2 regions of the Metabacillus flavus genome follow, and region 1 is predicted to be linked to the other one. Evidence: predicted binding sites of a transcription regulator. Region 1 holds the regulator's gene; the other holds the start of a gene.
What was found. The regulator LexA, encoded in region 1, represses DNA repair genes until DNA is damaged. The targets are predictions, from matches to a motif close to CGAACATATGTTCG.

Region 1 (11,000 bases):
TGTTGGTAAAGCTAAAGAATTTTTATCAGCACCTCTTGATGTGAAAAGCTATGAAGGAAGCCTTCTTCAACGTTAAACAATACAGATGAAGACCCCTGACAGCCTTATGCTGTGAGGGGTTTTTTCTTTCGTGAGTAAATGTTTGACTATTTAAAAAAGGAATGGTAGCTTTTTAAACAAGCTTGTTGATCCTCCGCAGTTGCAAATCACGGACTCTCTGACCGCCCAGTCCAGATGAAGCGTAAACCGCCAAGTTTAATAGAGCAAAAGGAAAACAGTAACTATTAATAATATTAATAATTCCAATTATTTAAAAGTATTTTACTAATGCTTTAATTTTCTGTAAAATTAGATAAGATGTTTATACTGTTGAGCAAGGTAAGAGGTGCAGGGGTTTATACTTGTTCAAAACCGACTTAATATATAGGTATAATCGAAATATCATGAAATGATGAGGTGGGTTCATTGCAAATTCAAGTAACAAACAGCCCTTTTAACCAAGAACAGGCAGATCTCCTGAACCAGCTGCTGCCTACATTAACAGAATCACAAAAAATTTGGATCTCGGGCTATCTCGCCGCACCCGGTTCTAATTCTTCAGCAAGTACATATGAGGGGGCGGTACCTCAAGGCACATCGCAAAAAACCGTTCAGACTATCTCGAAAAAAGTGACCATCCTTTATGGATCCCAGACAGGGAATGCCCAGGGACTGGCTCAAGCGGGGGGCAAGACCCTGGAGGAGAAGGGTTTTGAAGTAACTGTATCTTCGATGAATGATTTTAAACCAAATCAATTGAAAAAAATTCAAAATCTCCTGATTGTAGTCAGTACACATGGCGAAGGCGATCCGCCGGATAACGCTCTCTCCTTCCATGAATTCCTTCATAGCAAACGTGCGCCAAAGCTTGAGGATTTGCATTTTTCCGTTTTATCGCTGGGTGACAGTTCTTACGAATTCTTTTGTCAGACAGGGAAAGAATTTGACAGTAAGCTTGAAGAGCTCGGAGGCAAAAGACTGCATCCCAGAATGGACTGCGATCTGGATTATGATGAGCCTGCTGCAGAATGGCTGGAAGGAGTCCTGGAAGGCCTGAGCAGCTTGCAGGGCAGCTTTATGTCAGTCCCTGACCCATCAGGTGCTCCTAAGGCTGAAGGAACTGATTATTCAAGGACTAATCCATTTCAAGCCGAAATTCTAGAGAGTGTGAACTTAAACGGACGCGGATCCAATAAAGAAACGACCCATATTGAATTATCCCTCGAGGGCTCAGGGCTTTCCTTTGAACCAGGAGACAGCCTTGGAATATACCCCAGCAATGACCCTGCCCTAGTGGATCTGGTCATAGGTGAAATGAGCTGGGACCCGGATGAAATCGTTACGGTTAACAAACAGGGGGATGTGCGATCACTTAAAGAAGCACTCACCTCCTTTTTTGAAATAACTGTTATAACAAAGCCGCTTCTTGAGCAGGCTGCAAAAATTTCGGAAAATCAGAAGTTAAAAGAGCTCCTTTCACCTGGCCATGAAGGGGAATTAAAAGAGTACCTTTCAGGACGCGATTTGCTGGATATACTTCGCGATTTCGGGCCATGGGGAGTTCCTGCACAGGAAATTCTCTCCATACTCCGGAAGATTCCAGGGAGGCTGTATTCCATTGCCAGCAGCTTGGCTGCCAATCCGGATGAGGTGCATTTAACCATTGGCGCTGTGCGCTATGAGTCTCATGGACGCGCCCGTAGCGGTGTATGCTCAATCCTTTGTGCAGAAAGGCTTCAGCCGGGAGACCGAATTCCTGTCTATGTACAGTCGAATCAAAACTTCAAGCTGCCCGGCAATCCCGAAACACCGATTATTATGGTAGGTCCCGGTACAGGAATTGCCCCTTTCCGATCCTTCATGCAGGAGCGGGAAGAGACGGGAGCAGAGGGGAAATCATGGCTGTTCTTTGGAGATCAGCATTTTGTAACGGATTTCCTCTATCAGACAGAGTGGCAAAAGTGGATTAAAGATGGCATTCTAACCAAAATGGATGTTGCATTTTCAAGAGATACAGAGGAAAAAGTGTATGTTCAGCACCGGATGCTTGATCAAAGCAAAGAACTGTTCGCTTGGCTTCAGGAAGGTGCCGTCATTTATGTTTGCGGTGATGAAAAGAACATGGCGCATGATGTCCACAATACTCTACTGGACATCATTGAAAAAGAAGGCGGTTTAAGCCGTGAAAAAGCAGAAGAGTATTTGTCTCAAATGCAGCAGGATAAAAGATATCAGCGGGATGTTTATTAATTTGGCTATGTTAAACCACTATGTTGATTTTTAAACAACTGTTGATAGGAGTGGAAGGCGTGAGACTCCTGCGTGAGCAGCGAGCGGGACAGGGTGAGACCCCGCAGACGCTCAGCGCCCGCCCAAGGATAAGCGAACGACTGCTAGCTGCAATCAACAGCCAAGTTTAACAAAGCTATGAATTTAAAGATGAAAGGAGCACATTCAGCATGGCGAATCGAACTTTAAAAGCACCGGAAGGAACTCCGAGCGATGTGGAACGCATTAAGGAAGAGAGCAATTATTTGCGCGGAACACTTGCAGAATCAATGCTGGAACCAATAAGTGCAGGGATATCGGATGATGATAACCGTTTAATGAAATTTCATGGCAGCTACCTGCAGGATGACAGGGATCTGCGCAATGAACGTCAAAAGCAAAAATTGGAGCCGGCATACCAGTTCATGCTCCGTGTCCGTTTACCGGGCGGAATCGCTACTCCTTCTCAGTGGCTCGTCATGGACGATCTGGCTCAAAGGAACGGCAATGGCACTTTGAAGCTGACCACACGCATGACCTTTCAAATGCATGGTGTACTGAAATGGAACATGAAAAAAACGATTCAGGATATCCATGCCTCTCTAATGGACACCATCGCCGCTTGCGGTGATGTAAACAGGAATGTCATGTGCAATCCGAATCCGGAGCAATCTGAGATTCACTCAGAAGTTTACGAATGGTCCAAAAGATTGAGTGAGCATCTGCTTCCCCGGACGAAAGCGTATCATGAGCTTTGGCTTGATGAAGAAAAGATAGCAGGCACGGCGGAGGCGGAAGAAACTGAGCCAATGTACGGTCCTCTATATCTGCCCCGCAAATTTAAAATCGGGATTGCAGTTCCTCCATCCAATGATATTGATGTTTATTCTCAGGATCTAGGGCTAATCGCAATAGTGGAAGATGAGAAGCTTCTTGGCTTTAATGTTCTGATAGGCGGAGGAATGGGAATGTCCCATGGTGATAAAGAAACCTATCCTCAGCTTGGAAAATCGATTGGCTTCTGCCGACCTGATCAAATTTTGGACCTTGCTGAAAAAATTATCACAATCCAGCGGGATTACGGAAATCGTTCAGAACGGAAAAATGCCCGTTTTAAGTACACAGTAGACCGTCTTGGCCTTGAGACGGTGAAAGAAGAATTAGAGAACAGATTGGGCTGGACCCTTGAAGAAGCAAAGCCTTACCATTTTGATCACAATGGCGACCGTTATGGGTGGGTAAAAGGAGTTAAAGGCAAATGGCATTATACGCTGTTTGTAGAAGGCGGACGTGTAGCAGACTTTGAAGACTATAAGCTTATGACGGGACTTCGTGAAATTGCGAAGGTGCATGCTGGAGATTTCAGGCTGACCGCAAACCAAAACGTGATCATTGCAAATGTGCCGCAAGCGATGAAAAAGCATATCGACCAATTAATAACCGAATACAGCTTAACGGACGGCAAGCATTATTCTGCACTCAGGCGCAGTTCGATGGCGTGTGTGGCGCTTCCTACATGCGGCCTTGCGATGGCCGAAGCTGAGCGCTATCTGCCGGTTTTAATAGGCAAAATCGAGCAAATTGTTGACGAAAACGGTTTACGCAATGAGGAAATCACCATCCGCATGACTGGATGCCCGAACGGCTGTGCCCGGCATGCCCTCGGTGAGATTGGCTTTATCGGCAAAGCTCCCGGCAAATACAATATGTATCTTGGAGCAGCCTTCGATGGCAGCCGGTTAAGCAAAATGTATAAAGAAAACATCGGTGAAGAAGAAATTTTGAATGTTCTTGGTGACCTCTTGCCCCGTTATGCCAAAGAACGTGAAGAAGGCGAACACTTCGGGGACTTCGTGGTCCGAGCAGGAATTATTGCTGCAACAACAGACGGAACAAACTTTCACAATTAAAAAGAAACAGAAAAACGATGACCGAGGGATCGGAGTCATCGTTTTTTTCGGTTAAAAAAGTTTCTGCCGAGACTGAAAATCGCTCCTGCACCCAATCCAATTCCCATTAGGATTCCGCTGATGGCAACTCCAAACGCTATATACTCAAAAACCGAGTATTGAGTCATGATCCTCCAATCGATTTTCCCTTTCCAGTCCTCTATAACAAGATTCATTCCGTAGATTCCGGAAATAACCGTATACGTCGTTAAAATAAACAGTAAATAATTATTTCGTTTTGCTGAAATTTTTTCCTGATTTCTGAACAAGCTGTCAAGTGTTTTTTTCACTTCGTCATACAAAGTCGAAATATGAAACACTTTATTCATTAAGAAAGCCAATTCCTGCCCCTCAGTGCGGCTGCTGATTTCCTTAAAATGATATTTGCCGGAAAACTCGGTAATGGTTTGAATTAGCTGTTCAATCTCATTCGTTTTATTCCGTCTGTACAGCAGCGAGTATTGATATGAAAGTTTAAGCAGAACCATTTTGTAAAAAAAGTGAAGGAGCAGGTTGTAATAATGCTGCCCAAACATCTCGGACTTGATTATTGGTACGTGCTCTCCCCGCTGGCTAAGGCAAGTAAAAGCATGATCGCTGATTACATAGTTCGTCTGCGGTGCCCACCTGCTGTATGTGTGGTTTTTTGCATAATTGTCAATGTACTCAGGGTTTCTTGCGGAAATAAACGGATTTCCTTGTGAGTCATATCCATTTACCTGCCCCGACCGGAAGAGATGTTCATTTGTCACGTGATCCTCACGCGTGACCAGCGTACTGACAACATACATTCTTTCATCCACGAAATAGGGAAGACTTCCGAAATAAGAGGACTTGTTCGCCCCTGTTTCGATAAAAGGAACAATGCCAGGTGCAATTTCTTTAAATATGTAATCCTGAATGCTGTCAAAGGATGAATTTTCAGTAATGACCCTAAGATTCTTCTTTTCAACAAGCTTTGGATCCAGAACGCGGAACTGATTTTGAAAGTCCATCACTTCAGAAAGCTTCAAGGGAGACTGAGTAAACCGGGTCCGAATCGAGATTATCCCTATTTCAAAGGGACAGATAAAAATATCAGCAGAAAGGATTTCAGCTCCATATGAACGCTGATCCTCACCAAATAATAACCTGATAGGTGATTGAACAGACTTTGAAAACCGGCTAAGCGATTCTTTTGCCGGCTCATGAACAAATAACAGGTTTTCGATAAACGGCAAAAAGTATTGGTCCATATTATCGTGGGAAACGGATTGCCCGGGACCATAATATGCATTCTCTGTTTCTTTTGCATCAAGCTTGAAGAACCGGTAACCGGTATCCTCCAGCTGCTGCTGGATCTTCATCAACTTGGTATATTTTAAAGAGAAGGGAAATATAAATTGACTGCTGGCTTCATCTAATAGAAGTTCCTTTTGATTGTCGGACATAAGTGGTTCCTCCAGATGCTGATTGTATAGCACATTATCCAGCCCTTATTCTATCATTTTATGTATGTATAAAAAAAGCTTGTCCAGTTGAACAAGCTCTTCAATGCACTGTACGGTATACTCCAATCACTTTGCCCAGTATTGATACGTTCCTTAAAATAATGGGTTCCATTGAAGAGTTTTCCGGCTGCAGCCTAATATAATCTTTTTCTTTAAAAAAGCGTTTCACAGTTGCTTCATCATCCTCTGTCATAGCAACGACGATATCACCGTTGTTAGCGGATTGCTGCTGTCTCACAACAACAAGGTCTCCGTCTAATATTCCCGCTTCAATCATACTGTTCCCGACAATCTCAAGCATAAATACCTGGTCATCAGGTGAGGCGAGCCGTTCAGGGAGCGGAAAGTATTCCTCAATATTTTCTACAGCAGTGATCGGCAGCCCTGCCGTAACCTTCCCGATGATCGGAACGTTAATCACTTCGTTTCTCGGAATTTCCATTCCCTGGTCTTCATTCAAAATCTCGATAGCCCTTGGTTTTGTAGGATCTCGGCGTATAAGCCCTTTGTTTTCAAGTCTCGCTAGATGCCCATGTACAGTAGAGCTGGATGCCAGACCGACAGCAAGACCAATTTCACGGACGGACGGAGGATACCCTTTGCTTTTGACTTCCTGTTTAATGAATTCAAGAATGTCCTGTTGCCTTTTTGATAGTTTGCTCATCCTTAGCACCTCAGAGTAAGTAATTTATAGTGATTATAGCATCATTTACCTAAAAATACAAACATAAGTTCGAAAAGCGCTTGACCCAAAACGTTTGTTCGTATTATAATAAAAACATCGAAAAGCGAACAAACATTCTGGAGGGGTTATCATGTCAAAAAGCACATTTGCACTCATAGCATCATTTTTCGTTCTAGTAGGGGGTATTTTATTTGCAGCAGCCGGTACGGGAAGCGGCAAAACACTGGATGAATATGCTAAAATAGAAATCCGCGAAGGAGATACATTATGGGATTTGGCAGAAACATTGAAGGACAAGCACGGGATGTCTCAGACTGAGTTTGTGGAGTGGGTGGATAAGGAAAACAATTTATCTACCATTGTCATTAAACCGGGCGACACCGTTTTTATTCCAGTAAAAAAGAATGAACTTTACCAGCATGAAACCCACATTATTGCTTCAGAAGAGTAGGTGTTTACTTGAAGGCGGTTATTTATTGCAGAGTCAGTACAGCTAAAGAAGAACAGGAAACTTCTCTTCATAGACAGGAAGAAGAACTGACTTCGCTAGCGGTTCAAAACGGAATGGAACCCGTCCGGATCATCATGGAGAAGGCAAGCGGCTATGAAATTGAGAGGGAAGGAATTCTTGAGCTTCTCGACACGATAAAAAAGGAAGATGTAAAAGCAATTCTGATCCAGGATGAAACCAGACTTGGAAGAGGAAGCGCCAGAATGGCCATTCTCCACTGTATTTACAAAGAGCAGGCGAGAGTGTTCACAATTGCACAGCAGGGCGAACTGCAGCTGTCAGAAGCGGATACAATGGTTCTCGAAATTGTCAGCATTGTCGAAGAATATCAGAGGAAGATCCATAATATGAAAATTAGGCGCGGAATGAAGCGTGCGGTTGAAAAGGGATATCAGCCGCAGCATAACTTAACCGATCTTGTTTCTGGCGGGAGAAAAGATAAAATTGAAGTTCCAATCGAGGAAATCGTTCGTTTAAGGAACAGTAAACTCACGTTCGCAGATATAGCAGCCACGCTGAGAGGCTTCGGCTATTCAGTATCAAAAGCGACGGTACATAGAAGGTACCAGGAATACATGGAAGAGAAAAAGGCCGCTGAACAGACCTTATAATCTGTTTAGTTGCCTTTTTTTGCTCTTTTTTGTACCATTGCACTATCCATAACTATGTTTAAGTTTCGTGCGAGTGAAACCCACCGTAAAAAACATGTTCTTTGAACAGATTTAAAGCGCTAAGCTCTGGAAAAGCTCACGTGCCAGTCCGATGGAAAGTGAGCATCCTGTAGCGGAAAACAGCCATCCCAATACCATTTCATATCAGCAAAATGTAAGGTAACAGTCTTCGAGAACGAAACATACAGGAGAAAAACAGGCTTAAAAAGGAGAATGAATATGCTTTCTAAAGATAAAATTGATCGAATTAATGTTCTGTCAAAAAAGTCCAAGGCTGAAGGGTTAACGGAACAGGAACAGCAGGAGCAAAAAGCTTTACGTGAAGAGTACCTGAAAACCTTTAGAAGTTCAATGAAGAACACATTGAAAAATGTGACCGTGGTCGATCCGGAAGGAAATGACGTAACCCCTCAAAAATTGAAAAACGAAAAGAATAAAGGACTTCATTAAAAGTTCTATAGCAGGCCTGTTTAATTTAAACAGGCCTATTGGTTGTACTATTTGAGCTGTACGGATATGATAAGAGGGTAAATTGTTCAAACGAAAGGATGGTCTATAATGACATTATCTACTATTGATTCATTGTCCATTGCTACAATCCGGACTCTATCTATTGATGCAATTGAAAAAGCAAACTCCGGTCACCCGGGAATGCCTATGGGATCTGCCCCGATGGCTTACAAGTTGTGGACAGATTATATGAAACAAAATCCAGAGAATCCAAGCTGGTTCAACCGTGACCGTTTTGTTCTTTCTGCTGGACATGGCTCTATGCTTCTTTACAGCATGCTTCACCTTTCAGGCTATGATGTTTCTATGGAAGATTTAAAATCTTTCCGCCAATGGGGAAGCAAAACTCCTGGACATCCTGAATATGGACATACAGCTGGCGTAGATGCAACGACTGGACCGCTTGGCCAGGGAATTGCAATGGCGGTAGGAATGGCTATGGCAGAACGTCACCTTGCACATACATACAATAAAGACTCATTTAATGTTGTCGACCACCATACATTTGCGATTTGCGGCGACGGAGACTTAATGGAAGGAATCTCATCAGAGGCTGCTTCTTTTGCAGGTCACTTGAAGCTTGGACGTTTGGTTGTTCTTTATGATTCAAACGATATTTCTCTTGATGGAGATCTTGACCGTTCATTCAGCGAAAACGTTCAGCAGCGTTTTGAAGCAATGAATTGGCAGGTTATCCGTGTCGAAGATGGAAATGATACAGATGAAATCGGCCGTGCTATTGCTGCTGCCAAGCAAAATGAAGATCAGCCAACTCTGATAGAAGTCAAAACAACAATCGGATTTGGTTCACCTAACCGTGCCGGTACTTCTGGCGTTCACGGGGCACCCCTTGGAGCAGAAGAAACAAAGCTGACTAAAGATGCTTACAAGTGGACATTTGATAAAGATTTCCATGTGCCGGACGAAGTATATGAACACTTCGCGAAAACAATCAAAGAGGATGGCATAAAGGCGGAAAACGAGTGGAATGCCCTTTTTGACAGCTACAGAAAAGAGTACCCTGAGCTTGCAGAGGAGCTTACACGCGCAATTGATGGCGAACTTCCTGAAGGATGGGATGCAGATATTCCTGTGTATGAAACAGGAAAAGGACTTGCTTCCAGAGCGTCTTCTGGTGAAGTGATGAATGCCATAGCTAAAAATGTTCCCAACCTGTTCGGCGGTTCAGCAGACTTAGCGGGATCCAATAAAACAACAATCAAAAACGTAGAAGATTTCACTGCTGACAATTACAGCGGACGCAATATCTGGTTCGGTGTAAGGGAGTTTGCCATGGGTGCAGCACTGAATGGAATGGTTCTTCACGGAGGATTAAAAGTATTTGGAGGAACATTCTTCGTATTCTCCGATTACATGCGTCCTTCTATCCGCCTGGCTTCCTTAATGAACCTGCCTGTAACCTTCGTATTTACTCATGACAGTATTGCAGTAGGGGAAGACGGACCTACTCATGAACCGATTGAGCAGCTTGCTTCATTAAGAGCGATGCCGAACCTTGATGTGATCAGACCAGCGGATGGAAACGAAACGGCTGCTGCATGGAAGCTTGCGGTTACATCTAAAACTAGTCCGACTGCTCTTGTATTGTCAAGACAGGATCTTCCAACGCTTGAGCACTCTGCAGAATTGTCCGGTACGGGTGTGGAGAAAGGTGCTTACGTTGTATCACCTTCACAAAAAGAAATGGCGGATGCTATCCTGCTTGCTTCCGGTTCTGAAGTGGGTCTTGCAGTTGAATCCCAAAAAGCGCTTCTTAAAGAAGGAATCGATGCTTCTGTTGTAAGCATGCCTTCCTGGAAACGTTTTGAAGAACAATCCGAAGATTACAAGCGATCCGTCCTTCCTAAGGATGTTAAAAAGCGCTTAGCGATCGAAGTTGCTTCTCCGCTTGGATGGGAAAGATACACTGGAGATGAAGGTGACGTTCTTGGAATTAACCGTTTCGGTGCATCTGCACCTGGAGAAACGATTATGAAAGAGTTTGGCTTCACTCCAGAAAATATCGTAGCACGCGTTAAAGCATTGCTGAATAAATAAGCCACAAAGGAGCCTGCATACTGCAGGCTCCTTATTTTGTAGACACTATGTATACCCCCAATCTAGTTGATTTTTCGCTGCAGCAAAAGGCTGTGGTTTTTAATCTATTCATTCGACATAAATAGTGCTTCCTCTCTCCGCATTTAGACACTCTTCTTCAAACCGGATTCCGTATAATTAGGATAAAGAGTTTGCATCGGCAGGAGGGGTTCATTATGAGGCATTATTATGTATATTTAATAGAAGAAGAATTCGCAAGCCATTATTTTGGAAAAGAGTCAAAGATCTTTAACCTGATTCAAAATTTTCAATGGACAAGCATCCATGACGGTTCCTATGATTTGCTGGATCGCCAGGTGCAATATATCTCAAAAGCAATTCCGTCTAAAGAAATTCATCAGCTCCTGACCGGGTTTTTAACAATGAGAAAAGGCTACCGGCAGTTAGGGCATTTGCATCGAATCATCCTGAATGGTGAAGCAGGCCAGGCTACATTGCTAGTGAAGGACCGGTATCTTGAAATCGACGCTCAAGGCAGCTATGAAGCTGAGACGATTTTTTTTGAAATTCTCCGAAAAATGAACCCCTGTTTTCTCGCGATGGACTTCCAAGCCCATCGATATGGCTGGCTGAACCCGATATCAGAAAGAAAATTTGTCTAAAAAAGCAGAAATTATGCAGGAATTATTGTATAATATCGAAGGGTTTAGTAGACTGTAAACGAGAGAACTTGAAGGAGGAACTACCATGGCTTTATGGCTAGGCATAACACTGATTATAGTTGCTCTTCTGGGCGGCGTGGCGCTGGGCTTCTTTATT
Region 2 (11,000 bases), 740 kb from region 1:
CCCTTTTCCGGTCCATTACCAGACATTCTTGGCATTACTCTTCCCGATTAATTGCCTGGCATTCTTCCCTGGCATCATGCATTCTACAGGAAGATGCTTGGCATTCTGCGATCCGTTATCCCCTCCCGTTCCATTCCGAGCATCACACATTTCAAATGGGGAGCAATGACATCGCTGCATCCATACTGAACTCAAAACAAAAAAAACAGAGAAAGCATTAAGCTTCCTCTGTCTTTGCCAGTACGGATTTTTCTTTTACTTCGCGGATTGCTCTGCGTTCAAATGTTAAACGGGAGCCGTCACCAGCTTTTAGTACTGCTTTTTCTTCATCAATTGATTCGATCGTGGCGTGAAGTCCTCCGATTGTCACAACTTTGTCACCTTTTTGCAAACTGCTTTGCATTTGGCGGAATGTTTTTTGCTGTTTTTGCTGCGGACGGATCAGCAGGAAGTAGAAAATCGCGAACATTAGCACTAATGATAAGATAGTCGTCATGGAATTACCCATATTCTTTCACCCCTTTCAAAGATTAGAAGTTGCGAGCGTTCGGTTTGTTGAACCCATATTGTTCAAAGAACTCGTCTCTGAAGTCTCCAAGACGGTCTTCTCGAATCGCTTGTCTAACTTGCTCCATTAATTTTAACAGAAAATGAAGATTATGATAAGACGTAAGTCTGATACCAAAAGTCTCTTCGCACTTAATTAAATGTCGAATATAGGCACGGGAGTAATTTTTGCACGTGTAGCAGTCGCAGTTTTCGTCGATTGGACCGAAGTCTTTTGCATATTTCGCATTTTTTACGACGAGGCGGCCTGTGCTTGTCATTAAGGTTCCGTTGCGGGCAATACGTGTAGGCAGGACACAGTCAAACATGTCGATTCCTCTGATTGCTCCGTCGATGAGTGAATCAGGGGAACCTACTCCCATCAGATAGCGCGGTTTATTGTCAGGCATCCAAGGTGTTGTAAATTCAAGCACCCGGTTCATAACGTCCTTTGGTTCACCCACTGATAATCCTCCGACAGCGTACCCTGGGAAGTCCAGTGATACAAGATCTTTTGCACTTTGCTTGCGAAGCTCTTCGTACTCTCCGCCCTGAATGATGCCGAACAAGCCTTGATCGTTCGGACGCCCATGTGCATTAAGGCATCTTTCAGCCCAGCGGCTGGTCCGTTCTACGGATTTCTTCATGTAATCATATTCAGCAGGATATGGAGGGCATTCATCGAACGCCATCATAATATCTGAGCCCAGATCATTTTGAATTTGCATCGCTTTCTCAGGAGAAAGGAATAGCTTGTCTCCATTCAGGTGGTTGCGGAAGTGAACGCCTTCTTCTTCAATTTTACGGAACTCACTAAGTGAAAACACTTGGAATCCGCCTGAGTCCGTCAAAATCGCGCGATCCCAGTTCATGAATTTATGCAAACCGCCGGCTTCTTTTACAATTTCGTTTCCGGGACGAAGCCAAAGGTGATAGGTATTGCTCAATATGATGTTGGAGCCCATTCCCTTTAAATCTTCTGGAGACATCGTTTTTACTGTCGCAAGCGTGCCGACTGGCATAAATGCAGGTGTATCAAACGAGCCGTGGGGAGTATGAACCCTTCCCAGCCTTGCCCCTGTTTGCTTGCATGTTTTGATAAATTCGTACCGTATCGGTGATGATGAAGCTGTCACCGTCTCTCCTCCTCTATGTGTAGCCTTTTATTCAGTGTAGCCTAAATTTCTTTTTTATAATATGAGCATTGCATCTCCAAAGCTGAAGAACCGGTATCTCTCCCGGACTGCCGTTTCATAAGCGGACATAACATTCTCTCTGCCGGCTAATGAGCTGACCAGCATAATAAGAGAGGACTTTGGCAGATGGAAGTTTGTCAGCATACCGTCAATCCCTTTAAACTGATAGCCCGGATAAATAAAGATATTTGTCCAGCCGCTTTCTTCCCTGAACTCGCCGTCTCCAGCAGAAGCAATTGTTTCAAGCGTGCGGGTTGATGTGGTCCCTACTGTAATAATCCTTCCGCCGTTCACTCTGGTCTCATTAAGAAGGCGTGCCGTACCCTCTGTCATCTGATAGAATTCGGCATGCATTTCGTGTTCTTCAACGGTTTCAGCGCTGACCGGACGGAAGGTTCCAAGTCCTACATGAAGAGTAATATACGCAACGGATACCCCTTTTTCCTGCAGCTCTGAAAGGATTTGGTCTGTAAAGTGAAGTCCTGCTGTCGGTGCAGCAGCGGAGCCTGCTTCCCTCGAGAAGACCGTCTGGTAGCGTTCACGGTCATCAAGCTGCTCCTTAATATATGGCGGCATAGGCATTTCTCCAAGGGACTCCAATACTTCATAAAAGATCCCTTCATAGGAAAAGTGCAGCGTTCGGCCGCCGTGCTCCTGCTCTTCTACACATTTGGCTGTCAGCTTTCCGTCTCCAAACGTGATAACAGTGCCTTCCTTTACACGTTTAGCAGGTTTAATCAAGGTTTCCCATGTATCACCCTCAGATTGCTTCAGCAAAAGCACTTCAATTTTTGCTCCTGTGCCTTCCTTCATGCCGAAAAGTCTTGCCGGCAAAACACGGGTGTCATTCAGGACAAGGCAATCTCCCGGCTGAAGATGGCCGGTAATGTCAGGAAATTTTCCATGGCTGATTTCGCCGGTTTTTTTGTTCAGCAGCATCAGCCTGGAAGCGTCTCTTTTTTCAAGAGGAACCTGGGCAATGAGTTCTTCGGGAAGGTCAAAATCGAATAATTCTACTTTCATGCTATCACCTGTTTTTCTCTTGTCATTTAAATCGTCCAAAAATAGATAAAAGAACCGTTAGCAAAATGCTGATGATAATGGAGGTTGCAATCGGGAAAAAGAAGGTTGTATTTCCTTTTTTGAAGACAAGGTCTCCGGGCAGTTTTCCAATTGCCTGCATAAACAGTCCGGCCGCAAATAAAACGGCTCCAATAATCATCAGCAGTTTAGGCATTTCAGTCATGTTCCGGAACCTCCAGGTTAAAATGTCTGTAAACCGCATCGGTTACCATTCTTCCCCTGGATGTCCTTTGTAAAAACCCGATCTGCAAAAGATATGGTTCATAAACGTCTTCAATTGTATGGGATTCTTCTCCGATTGTCGCAGAAATCGTGTCCAGTCCCACTGGACCTCCTCTATACTTTTCAATGATCCCTGTCAGCAGTTTATGGTCAATATGATCAAGACCCAATCTGTCGACCTGAAGTCTTTCAAGCGCTTCAGATGCAAGCTCCTCCGAAATCCCTTCTTTACCGAGAACTTGTGCAAAATCACGGACCCTCCGCAATAGCCGGTTCGCGATTCTAGGGGTTCCTCTCGATCTTCTTGAAATTTCAGCGGAAGCATTAGGATCAATGCCGATTTGGAGGATATCCGATGTCCGCTCCACAATTTCAGATAACTCTGATTCTCTATAGTACTCGAGCCTGCTAAGCACACCGAACCGGTCCCTTAACGGAGCCGTCAAAAGCCCTACCCTTGTTGTAGCTCCTACCAATGTAAACGGAGGAAGATCGAGTCTGACGGATCTTGCTTCCGGCCCCTTGCCGATGACAATATCCAGACAGAAATCCTCCATTGCAGGGTAAAGAACTTCTTCAATGGAGCGATGCAGACGGTGAATCTCATCGATGAAAAGGACATCTCCAGGCTCAAGCGCGGTTAGGATCGCTGCCAGGTCGCCAGGTCTTTCAATAGCCGGTCCCGAAGTCGTTCTGAGGTTAACTCCCATTTCATTTGCTATTATCGCAGCCAATGTAGTTTTCCCGAGACCCGGGGGGCCGTATAAAAGGACGTGGTCAAGAGTTTCACCGCGCATTTTGGCAGCCTGGATAAAGATATCCAGGTTTTCTTTTACCTTGTCCTGTCCTATGTATTGACTGAGTCTCTGCGGCCGCAGACTAAGCTCCAAGTATTGTTCTTCATTTTCCGCATTACCGGAAACAAGCCGTTCATTCATTGTCATCACCTTACTTTAACAGCTTTTGCAGCGCTTTTTTCACCAGCTGATCGGTTGACAGTGCTTCATCTTTTAAAGCAGGAACAACCTTATTAATTTCCCTTTCTGCATACCCGAGAACTTTTAGAGCCTCAATGGTTTCAGCAAGAGCTTTAGAAGACGCATCTTTTTCAGCAAATACGTGATGATTGAATAACGATGGAGCAAATTCAGGGGCCACGTCTCCAAGTTTCCCTTTTAAATCAAGAATAATCTGTCTGGCGGTTTTCTTTCCTACTCCCGGAAATTTAACCAGAAAGACTTCATCCTCTGCTTCGATTGCCTGCACCACCTGCGACGGATCTCCTGACGCCAGGATCGCGAGGGCTCCCTTAGGACCAATTCCTGTTACATTCAGCAGCTTTGTAAAAAGAGCTTTTTCCTCTCTTGATCTAAATCCGTATAAAGCCAGAATGTCTTCTCTGACATGCTGGTATGTATATATGGTTGTTTCTGTTCCCATTGAATAAACGAACGGATTGGGAGCAAAAATTTTATAGCCGATTCCAGTATGGTCAATCACAATATACTCGGGAGATATATAGTCAATCTTCCCGCGGACAAATTCAATCACCTTTTTCACCTCTTTACAACTGTACTTCATTGTATCATAAAAAGCCGCGCCCAAGAACTAGAAACGTTAACATATGTTCGGATTAAGCAAAATAAAAAGCCTGCGGAAATTGCAGGCAAATTCGAGCAGCTCTATTTTTTTGAACAAGGCGTTCCGTATTGTTTAAAGGTTTCGATGACGTGCAGATATTTCTTCCTGCTCGCTACTCTGATTCCATTTTCCAGCTCCATATGCCGTTTTGTTTCAAGCTTTCCTACATCAATCTGGAAAAAGGATTGGATGACCTTTCCTTCCTCATTCGGTTTGCCATCAAATATAGACAAAATCCCTTCGTTATTCAGCCCGAAATAACCGTTTGCTTTCATAAAAGGAGATATATCATTCATACTTTTTCTTAGGACGATTCTCTTTTCGCTTTTCTCTACAAGTCTCCATCCCGGATAACGGGCGAGCACATGGGACTGGGAATAATACGGTTCCCTTTTAATTTCCACGCTTACTTCTCCATCAAGATAGTCTCGTTCCAGGAATAAAGTAATGGATTTTCCATTTGCCTCATCCGCTGTGCGCTGTTCCAATGCCTGAACGTTTACTGTACAAAATAGGGTGATCAAGGTGATGAGCGATAATTGAATGTATATAATAGGCTGGCGTGTCAGCAACAAGGCCACCTCACTATTTATCAGATTTAAACAGGTTCCAGCATGAAAAAAATTGCTGCTAAAAAACTTCCATGATTGCCACATTCATAGTGTGGCCATTCATGGAAGTTTTAGTCATAAGAAAAAACCAGGGATGCCCCTGGTTTTAGCGATTCGGATTAAGCGTGCGCTGAATGGTTTTGCCGGTGTTTTTCATAAAGTCTTTAATATCGGCATCAATGGTTTCCCGCGGCTTGTTATTTTTAATGTTGGTATCGATTTGCTTAACACGGTTGAAGGAGCCTTCGTCTGTAAATACATCCACGTTTCTGCCATTCGCCAATTTTTCTGTTTCTTTAATAATGGCGTTTTTCACATTTTTATTGTTCTTATCGTTTGTATCTACGGCTACAATCACGTTATCTTCGGTTACAACTGTCCTTGCATCATCAACATTTTTCATCTTGGAAATTTTATCTGAAACCTTTTCGGCTAGGTTCTGATCGCGATCAGAATAATACCCGTTTTCATTTCGGTCGTTATCTGCAATCGGGACCCCTTGATTATCCATATTGCTGTTATTAGATACTCGTGTCGGACGATCATTTCGATCTCCGTCCATCATCTCAGTTATAGGACCATCATTATCAGCGTGATCCTTGTTTTTACCATCGTGTTCGTTCGAATACATGCCGATCGGCTGTGTGTTGTCATTGTAATCCATTGCATTGTCTTTCCCATTGCCGCAAGCTGTGAGAAGACCTGCTAAAAGTGCCAGAGATCCGTATTGGATGGTCTTTCTTATCAAGATGACTACCCCCTGTTTTTTTACCAATTGAGCATAGCTGCTCTTGGTTAGCTTGCTCGTAACAGAAGGTTTTAATCTTGACAGTTCCCTCCATTAATCAAAAGCCTAGTTCCAATCCGCATTGCGCTTTAAAAAAGCTAATCAAAAAAAAGAGACGATTGCATAATCGTCTCAAACTGTATGAATTAATCCTCTTCCCCATTGTAAAAATCAGGGCGTCCGAACATTTGGCCGTATCCGGGCTGCATTCCATACCCCTGCTGCATCCCAAATCCAGGCTGCATTCCATAGCCTTGCTGCATCCCGTATCCTTGCTGCATTCCGTAACCCTGGGATCCTCCGCATCCGCAATCCTGAGGCATTTGTCCGTATTGCCCGCCGGTCATCGGCTGCTTATTCTTGCCTTCCTGCGCGCCCATCACATTCGGCTGGTTTTCATCCATTGCACCCATCACGTTGGGCATGTTCGGTGACATCGCACCCATCACGTTGGGCATGTTGGGAGACATCGCGCCCATCACATTTGGCATATTTTCATCCATAGCACCCATCACGTTCGGCATATTCGGATCGTAAGCACCCATTACACCCGGGCCAAACCCTGAACCTGGCATTACAGGAGAGGCCGGAGTGCATCCGGGAGGATATGGCGAATACCCTTGCGGAGCCATTTGCGGCATCATTTGAGGCATGCTTTGAGCGCCCATTACATTTGGCATGTTGGGAGACATCGCGCCCATCACATTCGGCATGTTTTCATCCATTGCCCCCATCACGTTTGGCATATTCGGAGACATGGCTCCCATTACATTAGGCATGTTCGGTGACATCGCACCCATCACATTCGGCATGTTTTCGTCCATGGCACCCATCACATTCGGCATGTTTTCATCCATCGCCCCGCCGACGCCATAAGGCATTGGAGATGGGACACACCAATACGGCATCGGATGATGGTGATGATGGTGGCCATAATGTCCATAGCCGTAAGGAGCTCCATACATCGGGGCCTGCATACCATATCCTGGCTGCGGTCCGCCGTACATCGGCTGCTGCATGGATGGCTGCATCGCTCCCATTACTCCTGTTGGAGCAGAATAAGGCATATTAGGCATGTTCGGCATTTTCTCCATTTTCTTGGTTGCCTCCTCTTTCTTGGCTGGTGAAACTGCCTTTTGTGCCACTTGTGCAGCTGGCTTCTCTTTTGGTTTTTCTGCCGGCTTTTTCATTTCAGGCATAACATTGGCCGGTTTTTTCATTTCCGGCATAACATTAGCCGGCTTCGGAGGCAGCTGCGGCTGTTTCGGCGGCATTGACATGTTCACCATATAATAATTATTAATATCCATTTCAGGGTAAACAGGCTGCGGTATGTTAGGCATTTTAGGCATAAACGGAGTAATTGGTTTTTCTTTTTTAGGTTCCTCTGCTGCCTGAACTTCTTTTGGCTTTTCCTTGGCAGGCTGCTGAACCGGCTGTTCTTTTATGGGCTTCTGCATTTCTTTTTTCGAATTGAAATTAATTTGAGCTTCCTTCTTTACTGGAACGCTCCCCGTCGGTACCTTAATTTTCATTCCAGGCATTATGGAATCGGGATTGCTTAGTTGAGAGTTCATTTTTTTCAGTTCTTCGAAATCCGCTCCATATTTTTTAGCAATGTTCCACAATGTATCCCCTTTTTGAACGATATGGATTTTCAAAAGTTCCCCCTCCTATGCATTAACTGTATAGTAAAAGCATACAGGCTAATTGCCGTTATTCTTCACCACAAGTTATGCGGAAAAAGGAGCGAATATGCCTTCTTTGAAAATTGCCCAGCTGGTAAGCCATGTTTTCCCCACTGAAACTTCCCTATTATAAAACGCAAAAACCGTGATATATGTGCCACTTTTTTTGAATAAATTCCACTTTTGTCCGTGACACAAAGAAAAGCGCAAGCGCCTTGAACAGCCCCGATAAGCATAAGACAATCAGCCGGAGGAAGGCGATCTTACTTCCGTAGGGTGAGTGGCTTATGACCTCGAGGGGCTAGGCGCTGGAGCTGGACAAATCACTTTATACAAAGAAAGATGATGAAATAGAAATTTATACTTTCTTATCGTGTAAGAAAAGCGCAAGCGCCTTGAAGGGATGAAGTTCTGCTAAGTCCGCGACGTCCTGTCGCAACGCAGAACTGACCCGCCTCCTGCGGGCCTCCGAAAGTCTCGAGGGGCTAAGCTGGCTGGACAAATCATCGTAAAAAAACCCATGCGGCGCATGGGCTATTGAGGGAGGCAAATTATATAGAAAGCATTCTGTTCAGTGCAAGCACTGCCTGTTTTGCATCTTCTTTTTCCACGATGATTCTGTTTACCCCTTTGCCTTCTGCAAGAGCTTCCAAAGACCACAGTAAATGCGGAAGATCGATTCTGTTCATCGTTAAACATGGGCACATATAAGGGTTCAGTGAAACAATTTCCTTATCAGGATTTAAGGAGATCAATCTGTTAACGAGGTTCATTTCCGTGCCGACCGCCCATTTTGTCCCTGCCGCTGCTGCAGAAATTTGATCTATAATATACTTTGTTGAACCGGCAAGATCAGCCAGCTGAACAACCTCATGCGTGCACTCCGGGTGGACAATGATTGTCATATCGGGTTTTGTCTTTCTGATATGGGCAATGTTCTTTTCTGTAAACTTCTCATGTACCGAGCAATGCCCCTTCCAGAGAAGAATTCTTGCCGGCTCGGAAGGACCCTCCAATTTCTCTGATATCGGGTTCCAAACAGCCATTTCTTCAAGGGGAATTCCAAGATCAAAGGCTGTGTTTCTTCCCAGATGCTGGTCCGGCAAAAATAGTATGCGTTTTTTTTGCTCCAATGCCCATTTCACAATTTCTTTTGCATTTGAGGAGGTCACGGATGCCCCTCCATGTCTTCCCACAAAGGCTTTGATGGCTGCGGTGGAGTTGACGTAGGTAAGCGGGATAATGGTATCTCCGTATAGAGCCGTCAATCTTTCCCAAGCACGCTCGGTCTGCTTGATATTTGCCATATCGGCCATCGAGCAGCCTGCTCTCATATCCGGCAAGTAGACGTATTGATCATCACCTGTCAGCATGTCTGCCGTTTCGGCCATAAAATGAACGCCGCAAAAAACAATATGCTCTGCCTCTTTATTCTCTGCCGCAGCCTGGGCAAGCTGCAGAGAATCACCAGTGCAATCTGCAAATTGGATGACTTCATCCTTTTGATAATGATGGCCGGGGATAAAAAGTCTGCTGCCGAATTCTTTTTTAATCTCCCATATTCTCTTCTCTATTTCCTCCGTGGACAATGTTCTGTATTTTTCAGGAATCAGCGAAACGGCTTCCTCGTTCAGCACATCCATAAGACTCATTTTTCTTCCCCCTGCTTCATCAATAAACTAAAATCCAATGCTTTAACAGAATGGGTCAGGTACCCAAGTGATACATAGTTCACCCCTGTGTTTCGATAAGTGTGAAGATTTTCCGGAGTTATGCCGCCTGAGGCTTCGGTTATGATTGAATCAGGCGTTAATTTAGCAAATCTTTTTACTTCTTCTGGTGAACGGTTATCAAACATGATGATATCCGCCTTGGCTTCAATCGCTTCCATAAGCTGATTCTCATTCTCTATTTCAACTTCAATTTTCACAGTATGTCCGACTGCCTGCTTGGCTTTTAAAACTGCTTCCCGGATGCTTCCTGCGAAAGATATGTGATTATCTTTAATCATGACCGCGTCATAAAGGCCATAGCGGTGATTTCGTCCGCCTCCGCATCTGACTGCATACTTGTCGAACATCCGAAGCCCGGGGGCTGTTTTTCTTGTATCGCATATATGTGTATCCGGACTATCCAGAAGCATGATGGCTTCGCGGGTTTTTGTCGCAATCCCGCTCATTCTTTGAATTAGGTTTAATGCTACCCGTTCTGCACTTAGAATTGAGATGATTTTTCCATTTATAACGGCAGCGGGTTCCCCTTTCTCCACTGCTTCCCCATCCTTTTTCAGGATTTGAACCTCTATTTGATCATCAAGCAGTGAAAAAGCAGTTTTTAAAACGGCTTCCCCTGAAAAAACGCCTTTTTCCTTTGCAAAAATGACCGCCTCTCCCCGATCACTTTCGGAGAAAATTCCGCTTGCCGAAAGATCATGATCACCGAGATCCTCCATTAAAAATTGGCTGATGCTTTCCTTTACTTTTAATCCATTCACACAATCACCTCTAAAGCTGGTTTATTCGTTTTCCATAGCAGTTCTTTTCGTTTCCAGGCTGCCTCTTTATAGGGAAAGTCTGACCGGAAATGGCAGCCTCTGCTTTCTGTGCGCTGCCATGCAGCCCGGGCAATTAATTCACCAGCCGTCATCATGTTGGCCATTTCGAAGATGCCGGGTGAGAGCTCTTCTGCCTGCCCGCTCTTTTGCTGGGCATCCTGAAACCACTCAATTAGCTGTCTTAACCCCTCTTCATTTCGTTCAATCCCTGCGAAACGCTCCATCATATCAGCTACATCCTGCTTCGTAACGGTGTACGCAGGAGGACGTTCCTTCTTAAATGACGGAACATCCTCCTGTGCTTCAATCGTTTTTACATCCTCTGCTATTTTCTTTCCAAACACCAATCCTTCCAGCAGGGAATTGCTTGCAAGCCTGTTTGCTCCATGAACTCCAGTGCAAGCCGCTTCACCAGCTGCGTAAAGCCTGTTTACACTTGTTCGGCCGTTCAGATCCGTCTTAATTCCGCCCATAAAGAAATGCATGCCAGGCATAACGGGGATCAGCCCATCCTGCAAACGGATGCCATTCTTCTCACACATTCTGGAAATTCCGGGAAATCGTTTCTTGAATTGAGGAATACTTTTAATGTTTAGAAAGATGGACTCTCCCTGCTGAATACTCCGGAAAATTTCTCTGGAAACAACGTCTCTCGGTGCAAGATCTGCTAAC

Region 2: a site for LexA is predicted at 4,665-4,678, ahead of ruvA (Holliday junction branch migration protein RuvA). Genes of this name have one in related genera too.

Annotation. Positions count from the first base shown of each region.
Region 1 covers NZ_JAGVRK010000001.1:1,949,997-1,960,996, forward strand. The annotation lists gene J9317_RS09975 (putative quinol monooxygenase) at 1-76, shown strand, start outside; gene J9317_RS09980 (assimilatory sulfite reductase (NADPH) flavoprotein subunit) at 466-2,289, shown strand; gene cysI (assimilatory sulfite reductase (NADPH) hemoprotein subunit) at 2,499-4,217, shown strand; gene J9317_RS09990 (magnesium transporter CorA family protein) at 4,253-5,686, opposite strand; gene lexA (transcriptional repressor LexA) at 5,787-6,410, opposite strand; gene yneA (cell division suppressor protein YneA) at 6,562-6,882, shown strand; gene J9317_RS10005 (YneB family resolvase-like protein) at 6,891-7,553, shown strand; gene J9317_RS10010 (DUF896 domain-containing protein) at 7,833-8,063, shown strand; gene tkt (transketolase) at 8,172-10,181, shown strand; gene sirA (sporulation inhibitor of replication protein SirA) at 10,394-10,843, shown strand; gene J9317_RS10025 (YneF family protein) at 10,929-11,000, shown strand, end outside.
Region 2 covers NZ_JAGVRK010000001.1:2,688,254-2,699,253, forward strand. The annotation lists gene yajC (preprotein translocase subunit YajC) at 218-508, opposite strand; gene tgt (tRNA guanosine(34) transglycosylase Tgt) at 531-1,682, opposite strand; gene queA (tRNA preQ1(34) S-adenosylmethionine ribosyltransferase-isomerase QueA) at 1,737-2,765, opposite strand; gene J9317_RS13850 (DUF2905 domain-containing protein) at 2,788-2,988, opposite strand; gene ruvB (Holliday junction branch migration DNA helicase RuvB) at 2,981-3,985, opposite strand; gene ruvA (Holliday junction branch migration protein RuvA) at 3,996-4,598, opposite strand; gene J9317_RS13865 (BofC C-terminal domain-containing protein) at 4,730-5,260, opposite strand; gene J9317_RS13870 (YhcN/YlaJ family sporulation lipoprotein) at 5,406-6,047, opposite strand; gene safA (SafA/ExsA family spore coat assembly protein) at 6,233-7,747, opposite strand; gene nadA (quinolinate synthase NadA) at 8,326-9,426, opposite strand; gene nadC (carboxylating nicotinate-nucleotide diphosphorylase) at 9,423-10,268, opposite strand; gene nadB (L-aspartate oxidase) at 10,265-11,000, opposite strand, start outside.